One region of the Chromobacterium sphagni genome, then DNA from elsewhere that is predicted to be linked to it. Evidence: riboswitches for the same ligand, from Rfam matches in the RefSeq annotation. Region 1 holds a riboswitch; the other holds the start of a gene.
The links. A riboswitch is a leader RNA that binds a small molecule or an ion and turns the genes downstream of it on or off. The one in region 1 is predicted to bind thiamine pyrophosphate.
Positions count from the first base shown of each region.

Region 2: it holds a riboswitch for thiamine pyrophosphate, as region 1 does, so the genes downstream of both, thiC (phosphomethylpyrimidine synthase ThiC) here and BI347_RS16580 (thiamine ABC transporter substrate-binding protein) in region 1, are expected to answer to the same signal.

Region 1 is NZ_MKCS01000002.1:158,272-163,711, reverse strand. Features, by position in the region: gene BI347_RS16590 (ABC transporter permease) at 1-755, opposite strand, end outside; gene BI347_RS16585 (GNAT family N-acetyltransferase) at 752-1,306, opposite strand; gene BI347_RS16580 (thiamine ABC transporter substrate-binding protein) at 1,359-2,375, opposite strand; TPP riboswitch at 2,425-2,519, opposite strand; gene BI347_RS16575 (DUF1800 domain-containing protein) at 2,643-4,088, shown strand; gene BI347_RS16570 (DUF1501 domain-containing protein) at 4,099-5,277, shown strand; gene BI347_RS16565 (substrate-binding periplasmic protein) at 5,297-5,440, opposite strand, start outside.
Region 2 is NZ_MKCS01000001.1:167,750-173,189, reverse strand. Features, by position in the region: gene BI347_RS00860 (GGDEF domain-containing protein) at 1-869, opposite strand, end outside; gene BI347_RS00855 (DUF2789 domain-containing protein) at 1,135-1,374, opposite strand; gene thiC (phosphomethylpyrimidine synthase ThiC) at 1,568-3,466, opposite strand; TPP riboswitch at 3,545-3,692, opposite strand; gene BI347_RS00845 (protein-L-isoaspartate O-methyltransferase family protein) at 3,808-4,467, shown strand; gene BI347_RS00840 (rhodanese-like domain-containing protein) at 4,467-4,793, shown strand; gene BI347_RS00835 (uracil-DNA glycosylase) at 4,909-5,440, shown strand, end outside.

The sequences.
Region 1 (5,440 bases):
CTGCGCGCCAGCGCGGCGTAGACGGCGGCGATGGTCCCGCACACCAGCAGCACCAGCAGGGCCAGCGCGCCGGCGTCGGCCAGATTCAGTTCGTAAGCCACCAGGGTGTAGATTTCCACTTCCAGCGTGGCGTAGCGCTGCCCGCCCAGAATCAGGGCCAGGCCAAAGCCGGAGAAACAGTAGAGGAAGACCAGGCACAGGCTGGACATCAGCCAGGGCAGCGCCGCCGGCCATTCCACCCGCCAGAAGGCGCGCCAGCGCGTCGCCCCCAGCGTGCGGGCGGCGGCAAGCCGGCTGGCCGGCACCTGTGAGAAGCCGTCGCAGGCGGCGCGCACCACCAGCGGCAGATTGAAGAACAGGTTGCCGTACAGCAGCAGCCACGGCGTGTCCTGCAGATTGACGCCGGCCGCGCCCTGCGGGCCGAACAGCGCCAGCACCCCCATCGCCGCCACCAGGGTGGGCATCACGAAAGGCAGTATCAACAGCCGCAGCAGCAAGCCGCGGCCGGGAAAACGGTAGCGCGCCAACAGCCAGGCCAGGGGCACGCCGATAAACAGGCACAGCAGGCAGCTGACCGCCGCCTGCAGCAAGGACCAGCCCAGCCGCCAGCGCAGATAGCCGTCGGCAAACAGGCCGGGACTGATCCTCAGCCCGCCTTCCGCCAGCAGCCGCGCCAGCGGCGCCAGCGCCAGCGCGGACAAGAACAACAAGGGCAGGCCGGCCAGCGCCAGCCGCCGCGCGTCAAACTGCTTCAAATACTTGCTCCAGACAACGGCCAATCGGCCGTCAACACCTCTTCGCAACCCTCGTCGTCGCGCACCTGGGCCACCTTGGCGAAGCCCAGCTGCGCCGCCAGCCGCTGCGACGGCAGGTTGTCCGGCGCTATCGACAGCACCAGCCGCTGCACTCCGCCCTGCCCAGCCGCCCAGCCCGCCATCGCCAGCAGCGCCTCGCGCGCATAGCCCAGGCGGCGGAAAGCCGGGTAGACGGCGTATCCCAGCTCGACGTCGCCGTGGCCCCGCAGATAGGGATGGCCCGGCAGGGTGTGAAAATTGATATGCCCCACCATCGCCAGATCGTCGCGGCGCAGCATGGCGCGCACCGACCACGGCGCATACTCCGGCTGTTGCGCCATGTCGTCCAGCCGCATCGCCATCAGTTCACCCTCCGCCAGCCAGCCGGCGTCCGGCTGGCAACCCAGCGCCGCCGCCGCGGCGTCGATATCGCCGCGCAGGCAGGCTTGCAGGAAGTCTGCGCTCATATGGCGCAGGATCAGACGAGGGGCGACAATATCCTCGATCATCATGACGTTTCGCTCAGTTTCAGACAAACCGGCATTATCGACCCGTCAAGCCGGACTAGCCAGCCGACTTCAACACCACCCGCGTCCAGCGGCTGATCCAGCCGCGCTGCTTGGCGGCCAGGGTGGCGGCATCCGGCGTGTCGTGCGAAACCGGCAGCAACGAGTGCTTGAATACCGGATCCAGCGCGATATTGTCCGCCGCCGGGTACATCCACATCCGGGTGGGGATGTCTTTCTGTACCGCGTCGGAACGCAGGAAAGCGATGAACTGCTGCGCCAGTTGCGGTTCCTTGCCGCCCTTGACCAGCGCCGCGCCCTCCACCTGACGGAACACCGTGCCCGGCAGCAACAGGTTGGCGGTAGGCGCTTCGGCAGGCTTCTCCTTGCTGTAGAACACCTCCGCCGCCGGGCTGGTGGCGTAGCTCACCACGATGGGGCGGCCGCCGCCGTTCTTGGAGAAATCGGTGTAATAAGCCTCGGTCCAACCCTTGCTCACCTTCACGCCGTTGTCGCGCAGCTTGCCCCACAAGGCGAAGGCCTTGTCCTCGCCCAGCGCATGGATGGTGGACGCCAGGAAGGCCAGGCCCGGGCTGGAGGTGGCGGGATTCTCCACCACCAGCAGGTCCCTGTAGGCCGGCTGGGTCAGATCGTCCAACGACCTGGGCAGCGCCAGCTTGCGCTTGGCGAACCAGGCCTTGTCGTAGTTGAGGGTGACGTAGCCGTAGTCGATGGCGACCGCGCCGGGCAAACTCACCTTGCCGCCGCGCGCCAGTTCCGCCGGCAGCGGCGCCAGCACGCCAGCCTGCTGCGCCTTGCCGATCAGGCTGTTGTCCAGGCCGAACACCACGTCGGCGATCGGGTTGGACTTAGTCAGGATCAGCTTATTGGCCATCTCGCCGGCGTCGCCGGCCTTGATGATGGACACCTTGGCACCGTATTGCTTTTCGAACGCCGCCAACAGCGGCTTGTCTACGCTGAACGAACTGTGGGCCAGCACGCGCAATTCCGCCGCCTGAACAGACAGGCAGGCCAGGCTCAAAACGATGATGGCGAGTTTGGGGAACAACTTCATGGACAATCTCCGTGCGGTGAAACCACGGAGCAAGCAGGCAAGGCGGGCGATATCCCGCACATCACGCTCCCTCCGCTGGCATGATCCAGATCAGGTTCTCAGGGTGTCTCTCAGCCCGTTTGCAGGGCACCCCCGGTGACAGGGCGACAGTATAGCGCAGATGCGGCCATACAACTTAACACTCTGGCCCCACCGCTTAACACCGGTATTAGAACAAATGGCTAAGCTGAGAAACGAACCCGCTTTTGGCTATCCGTGGTGAAAACAATGATCAAAAACATCCTGCTGGGCGCCTCCCTGTGCAGCCTGCCCATACTGGCCATGGCCGACATAGGCATAGACGGCGCCCGCCATCTGCTGCTGCGCACCGGCTTCGGCGCCAATCCGGCGCAGATCGCCGTGTACGCGCCGCTCAGCCGGGAGGCGGCGGTGGACAAGGTGCTGGCGGCCACCGCCACCCAGGCCGTCACCCCGCCGCCCGGCTGGGCCAACGACCCCTTCGAGCGTCCCGGCCAGCCCGGCCTCACCGAAGAGCAGAAAAAGACGCTGCAGCAGGAGCGCAACCAACATGCGGTGGAACTGCGCAGCTGGTGGCTGACCGAGATGCGCAACACGCCGTCGCCGCTGACCGAGAAGATGACCCTGTTCTGGCACAACCACTTTGTCTCGGCGCTGGACAAGGTGAGGTCGCCGCAAATGATGTACCAGCAGAACCTGCTGCTGCGCCATTACGCGCTGGGCGACTTCGGCCAGCTCTTGCACGCGGTGGCGCGCGACCCGGCGATGATGCGCTACCTGGACACCGCCAACAACCGCAAGGAACAACCCAACGAGAACTTCGCCCGCGAGGTGATGGAGCTGTTCACGCTGGGCGAGGGCCATTACAGCGAACAGGACATCCGCGAGGCGGCGCGCGCCTTCACCGGCTGGGGGCTGGACCATGATGACCAGTTCATCGTGCGACCGCGGCTGCGCGATACCGGCGAGAAGACGATCTTCGGCCAGCGCGGCAATTTCGACGGCAACGACGTGATCGACCTGCTGCTGCAACAGCCTGCCACCGCGGTCTTCGTCACCAACAAGCTGTGGCGCAACTTCGTGTCGCCGACGCCCGACCCGGCGACAGTGGGCCGGCTGGCCGAGCAGTTCCGCCGCAGCCATTACCAGATCAAGCCGCTGCTGCGGGCCATGCTGCTGACGCCGCAGTTCTGGCGCAGCCAGGGCCAGTTGGTGAAATCGCCGGTGGAACTGACCGTCGGCACCCTGGTCACCTTCGACCTGATGCCGGCCGACTGGAGGGTGATAGCCGGCCTCAACCGCCAGTTGGGCCAGGACCTGTTCGCTCCGCCCAACGTCAAGGGCTGGCCCGGCGGCGAAGCCTGGATCAACAGCGCCACCCTGCTCACCCGCAAGCAGTTCCTCGACCGCATCGCTCACGACGCCGCCCCCGCGCGCGACGCCTTCGCCCAGGCCGACGGCGACATGAGCGAAATGGCCGGCCGCGAGGCACGCATCCGCCGTTTTGCCGCCAACGGCCTCAACTCGATGAAGCTGCAGCCCGACGAATGGGCGGCCATCTATCATGCGCGCAGCGCCACCGACAGCGCCCGCCTGTTGCTGGCGCTGCCGCCCGCCAATCCCCTGCCGCCGGATACCAGCGGCGCCAAAGCCATCGCCCAGCTGCTGCTGGACCCGGCCTACCAGGTTGAGTAAGGAAACCGCCATGTTCAAGCGACGCGAATTTCTCAAGACCATGGGCGCCGGACTGATGGTGTCGGTGCTGCCCAACCTCAGTTGGGCGCTGGCGCCTGCCGGCTATCAACGGCTGCTGGTGCTGGTGGAGTTGAAAGGCGGCAACGACGGCCTCAACACCGTGGTGCCCTACGCCAGCGCCGATTACTACCGGCTGCGCCCCGGCATCGCCATCGCCCGCGAGCAGGTGTTGCAGCTGAACGGCGAGGTCGGCCTGAATCCAGCGCTGTCGCCGCTGATGCCGCTGTGGCAGGACCAGCAGCTGGCGCTATTGCAGGGCGTCGGTTACCCCGAGCCCAATCTATCGCACTTCCGCTCGATAGAAATCTGGGATACCGCCTCCGCCAGCCAGCAATACCTGAGCGAAGGCTGGCTGACCCGGCTGTTCCGCGAGCAGCCGACGCCGAAAAACTTCGCCGCCGACGGCGTGGTGCTGTCCAGCCAAGTGCTGGGGCCGCTGGACGGCGGCTCGCGCGCGGTGGTGCTGTCCAATCCGCAGGATTTCGCGCGCCAGGCCAAGCTGGTGGCCGACCAGCAGCCCGGCCACGCCGGCTCGGCGCTGGAGCACATCCTGAAAGTGGAAGGCGACATCCGCCAGGCCGCGGCCAGCCTGGCCCCGCTGCCGCGCACTGCCGCCAGCGAATCGCCGATGGCCGGACCCAAACCGAACGGCGGCTTCGGCCAAGCGGTGCGCACGCTCTCCGACACCCTGTCGCGCGGCGTAGACATCGCCGTCGCCCGCATCACCCTCACCGGCTTCGACACCCACGGCAACCAGCAGCCGGTGCAGGCGCGGCTGCTGGCCGAACTGGCCGACGGCCTGGCCCAGTTGCGCAGCGAGCTGAGCCAGCAAGGCCGCTGGGACGATACCCTGGTTCTCAGCTATGCCGAATTCGGCCGCCGCCCGCGCGAGAACGGTAACCGCGGCACCGACCACGGCACCGCCAGCGTCCACTTCGCCGCCGGCGGGCGGGTGCATGGCGGGCTATACGGCCAGACGCTGCAGCTGGCCGGCGTCAGCGACGGCAATCTGCAGCACGCGATAGATTTCCGCCAGGTCTACGCCACCGCGATAGACAGCTGGTGGGGCAAGGACAGCCGCAATGTGCTGGGCGGACGTTTCCGCCCGCTGCCGATACTCAAGGCCTGAGCCGCCCCAGCGCGCCGCCTCAATCGACGGGATAGGCCTCGGCGAAGTTGCGGCGGTAGATGGCCGGCAAGGTGCCGTCGCGCTTCATTTCCCGCAGCGCGCCGTCAAACGCGCGGAACAGCGGCTCCGGCACGCTGCCGCGGCTGAAAACGAAATAGGCGTC
Region 2 (5,440 bases), on a different contig from region 1:
GGCAGCACGATGCAGAACTCGTCGCCGCCGTAACGGAAACAGCCGTCCTCCACCCGCGAGATGCGGTTGATGGTTTCGCCCAGCACGCGCAGGATCTCGTCGCCGTGCTGATGGCCCTCGGTATCGTTGATCGCCTTGAAGTCGTCCACATCCAGGTACACCATCGTAACCTTCTCATGCCGCCGCTGCGCACTGCGCAGCACCCGGGTGAGGGTTTCGTCCAGATAGCGGCGGTTGAGCAGGCTGGTCAGCGGATCGGTGCGCGACAGCTCCTCCAACTGGCGGGTGCGTATCACCACTTTTTCCTCCAACACCTGCGCATACTGCTCCGACTTGTTGCGCGAGGTTTCGATTTCCGCCACCAGGCTGCGGATATAGGTTTCGAACACCAGCGCGATGTCGAACATCACTAGCTTGTCCATAGACAACAGGGTCTGCACGCGCACATCGTCGTCGGGGATCAGCTTGCTCAATTGGACGGACAGCAGCGAGCGCAAGGTATGGATGGCGGCCAAGTACAGCTTGGGCTCCACGCCAATGCGCTTGTGCACCAGGCCGATGCGCAGGCGGTTGTTGACGTATTCCAGATCGTAGACGCCGCTGAACAGGTCTATCACGTAGCGACGCTGAGCGCTGCGCAACCGCTGCAGGGTGTCGGCGTCGCCAATCAGCAGCGCGATTTCCGGCGTGCTGGTCTGCAATTCGTAGAAACGCTCCACCAGTTCGTCCAATTGCGCCTCTATCAGCACGCCGGCGGCGCGTAGCAGCAACTCATCGCGCGTTGCCAAAGCGAACAGCTGTTTGCGCTGGTCGATTTCAAACTCGGTGATGCGCAACTGCTCCAGCAGGGTCTGATCGGTCTGCTTCATACCGTCTTCTACCATTGTCATGAATCTTATTAAAGCTATATCGCCGTTGCCGGCTATTCAATGCCATTTTGATAAATAAACCACTGAAAAATTGGAGATTTCGATAAGATAGCGCAGCAAAATGGCGGCCGCCGCTACGGCGGGAAGACGCAAAACGGCAGCCGCCAAGGCTGCCATTTGTCTGTGCGAAGTACTCAAACCATCACGCGAAATCCATCTATCCACAGTCTGCCGTCCGGGAGCGCGTTTATCCACAATCCCGCGCTCAGCCCTCCGCCTGCTGCAACAATACCGCCAATTCATCCACCGCCTCGCTCCACTCGGCGTCGCTCTCCAGCGCCTGACGCAGAAACGCCGCCTGTGACGCGCTCCAGAACGGCGCATCGGCGAGCGCAACGCGCGGCGGCAGCGGATGGCTGGCGATGAAGGCGCGGATGGCGGCCGGCTCGTCGGCCAGGCCCAGCTGGCGGAACAGGCCGGGCAATAAATGGCTGCTGGTATCCATCTCTCACTCCCGTGCTTGACAACCACTCCATGTTAGCCGCCCGGGCGCGGCAATGCAGCCGCGATGAGCGGCAGACCTCCATTCCGGCCGCCGCGGCGAAACAGAAAATGCCGCCCACGCAAAATCCAGTGAACGGCATTCTTTCCATCCGCCCGGCCGGCGCCTTGCCGCCGGCCGGACTGCCAACGCGGCCTTACACCTTGTCGTACAGCTTGGAGCCGCCCTTCACAAACTCCACCGCCTTCACTTCCATGCCCTTGCGCAAGGCCTCTTCATCGCTGACGCCGTGCTTGGCGGCGAATTCGCGCACATCCTGGGTGATTTTCATCGAACAGAAGTGCGGGCCGCACATGCTGCAGAAATGCGCCACCTTGGCGCTGTCCTTCGGCAGCGTTTCGTCGTGGAAGTCGCGCGCCTTGTCCGGGTCCAGTCCCAGGTTGAACTGGTCTTCCCAGCGGAATTCGAAGCGCGCCTTGCTCAAGGCGTTGTCGCGGATCTGCGCGCCGGGATGTCCCTTGGCCAGGTCGGCCGCGTGCGCCGCCAGCTTGTAGGTGATGATGCCTTCCTTGACGTCGTTCTTGTTGGGCAGGCCCAGATGTTCCTTCTGGGTGACGTAACAGAGCATGGCGGTGCCGTACCACCCTATCTGCGCCGCGCCGATGGCGGAGGTGATGTGGTCGTAGCCGGGCGCGATGTCGGTGGTCAGCGGCCCCAAGGTATAGAACGGCGCTTCGTGGCACCACTCCAGCTCCTTGTCCATGTTTTCCTTGATCAGTTGCATCGGCACGTGGCCCGGGCCTTCGATCATCACCTGGACATCATGCCGCCAGGCGATCTGGGTCAGTTCGCCCAGGGTTTTCAGTTCGCCCAGCTGCGCCGCGTCGTTGGCGTCCCAGGCGGAGCCCGGACGCAGGCCGTCGCCCAGGCTGAAGGCCACATCGTAGGCCTTCATGATTTCGCAGATCTCTTCAAAATGGGTGTACAGGAAATTTTCCCGGTGATGCGCCAGGCACCACTTGGCCATGATGGAGCCGCCGCGGGACACGATGCCGGTCATGCGGCCGGCGGTCAGCGGCACGTACTGCAGCCGCACCCCGGCATGGATGGTGAAGTAGTCGACGCCCTGCTCGGCCTGCTCGATCAGCGTGTCCTTGAAGATCTCCCAGGTCAGGTCCTCGGCCTTGCCGTTCACCTTCTCCAGCGCCTGGTAGATCGGCACCGTGCCGATAGGCACCGGACTGTTGCGCAGAATCCACTCGCGCGTTTCGTGGATGTTCTTGCCGGTGGACAGGTCCATGATGGTGTCGGCGCCCCAGCGTATGCCCCAGGTCATCTTGTCCACTTCTTCAGATATCGACGACGTTACCGCGCTATTGCCGATATTGCCGTTTATCTTCACCAGGAAATTGCGGCCAATGATCATGGGCTCGGATTCCGGGTGATTGATGTTGGCCGGAATGATGGCGCGGCCGGCGGCCACTTCCTGGCGCACGAATTCCGCGGTGATCTCTTCCGGCAGATTGGCGCCGAAGCTGTGGCCGGCATGCTGGCGCGTCATCAGTTCCAGCAGCCGGGAATTGCCGGCTGACTTCAGCGATTCCACATAAGCGTTGCGGTTGAGGTTTTCGCGGATGGCGACGAATTCCATCTCCGGCGTAATGACGCCGCGGCGGGCGTAATGCATCTGGGTGACGTTGCGGCCGGCCTTGGCGCGGCGCGGCTGGCGCTTGAGGTTGAAGCGCAGCTCGGCCAGCTTGGGGTCGGCTTCACGGGCGCGGCCGTATTCGCTGGACAGGCCGTCAAGCTGCTCGCAGTCGCCGCGCTCGGCGATCCAGCCGGCGCGCAACGGCGCCAGGCCGCTCTGGATGTCGATTTCCGCCTGGGGGTCGCTGTACGGACCGCTGCAGTCGTAGACGTAGATCGGCGGATTTTTCTCGCCGCCGAACTGGGTGGGAGTATCGGACTGGCTGATCTCGCGCATCGGCACGCGCAAGTCGGAGCGGCTGCCCTCTACATATATTTTGCGGGAATTGGGAAGCGGCTGGATGGCGGCGGCGTCCACCACCATCTGCTTGTTTACGGGCGCGTTCATCGGGCGGGTCTCCAAGGCGATGAAGCGGCGCAAGGAGCGGTTCGGCTGGGTGCCGGCTGCAGCGGGATGGTGGGCTATCCCGGACAGGTGACGCTTCCCTACGCCGGTATTATCCGGGTCAGGTTCCAAGGGTATTTCTCACCCGCGCCCTATCTTTCAGCCCGATGTCCTACACTGTGGTAGCCGATCACGCCGAACGCCAGGCGCAGGACCCCTAGCGATGCTGTGAAGGTAAGGCAAATATGGGATAATCGCAAGTTATCGTCATGACACGAGTCCTTGCCGCCGCAGCCCTGGCTCCAATGGCGGAGCGGACTCCCAGCCCTCCGGAGTTTAAGTTGATGGATTTCGAAAAAACCCGTTTCAACATGGTCGAACAGCAGATTCGGCCGTGGGAAGTTCTGGATCAGACCGTGCTGGATCTGCTGTTTCACGTGAAACGCGAAGACTTCGTGGCCGACAACCAGCGCCAGATGGCCTTTGTCGATACCGAACTGCCGCTGCCCAACGGCAGCAAGATGCTGCAGCCCAAGATGGAAGCCCGCCTGGCGCAAGACGCCGCCATCCAGCCCTCCGACAAGATCCTGGAAATCGGCACCGGCAGCGGCTATCTGACCGCGCTGCTGGCCAAACTCGGCAAACAGGTGGTGAGCGTGGAAATCGATGCCGCGCAAAAAGAACGGGCCGCCGCCAATCTGAAGAAAGCCGGCATCCGCAATGTCAGCCTGGTGGAAGGCGACGGCGTGCTGGGCCTGCCGGAGCAGGCGCCGTTCGACGTGATCGTGGTCGGCGGTTCGCTGCCGGTAGTGCCGCAGGAACTGAAAGACCAGCTGGCCGTCGGCGGCCGCCTGATCATGGTGGTGGGCGACCTGCCGGTGATGAGCTGCAAGCTGATCCAGCGCGAAACCGAAACCAGCTTCCGCGAAACCGCGCTGTTCGAAACCTGTATCGAGCGGCTGAAAAAATTCGAGGCGGTGGAACCCGCCCGGTTCAGCTTCTGATGCTGCGCGAAATCCAGGCCCCCGAGCTGGCCGCCCGGCTGGCCGACGCCCAGGCGCCGGCCACGCTGTTGCTCGATGTGCGCGAAGAATGGGAATACCAGCTTGCCAGGATAGAAGGCAGCGTCCATATCCCGATGAACCTGATCCCGCTGCGGATGAGCGAGCTGCCGGACGACACCACCATCGTCGCCATCTGCCACCACGGCATGCGCAGCGCCCAGGTGGCGCTGTTCCTGCAGAACGCCGGCTTCGACGACGTGATCAACCTCAAGGGCGGCATCGACGCCTGGTCCGCCCAAGTGGACCCTAAAGTCGCCCGCTACTGAGCCCGGGCCAGCCCTGAGACGACACCGCCCTCGGGCGGTGTTTTGCTTGGCGCGGCGCAGGAACGAATACCCGCGCCGACCGCTCCAACCCCGACGCCGTCACTTCAAGAAACCTATGCAACAACTGTCCTATCTGTCCCCCGCCCTGGCCCGCATCCATCCGGACTGGGAAACCGTATTGAACAGCCCGTCCATCACCGACAAGCTGGCCGCCATCGACCGCCAGCTGGCGCAGCAGCAGCAAGCCGGCAAGACGCTGTTTCCGCCGCCGCCGCAGGTGTTCAACGCGCTGACCTTCACCGCCCCCGCCGACGTCAAGGTGGTGATTCTGGGCCAGGATCCCTACCACGGCGCCGGCGAAGCAATGGGCCTGTCGTTCTCGGTACCGGACGGCGTGCGGGTGCCGCCGTCCCTGCGCAACATCTACAAGGAACTGTCGGCCGACCTGGGCCTGGGCATCCCCGCCAGCGGCGACCTCAGCCACTGGGCGCAACAGGGCGTGCTGCTGCTCAACAGCGTGTTCACCGTGGAGCAGGACCAGGCCGGCAGCCACGGCAAGCTGGGTTGGCAGGCGGTGAGCGACGCGCTGATCGACGCCGTCAACGCGCAAAGCCCCGGCTGCGTGTTCCTGCTGTGGGGCAACTGGG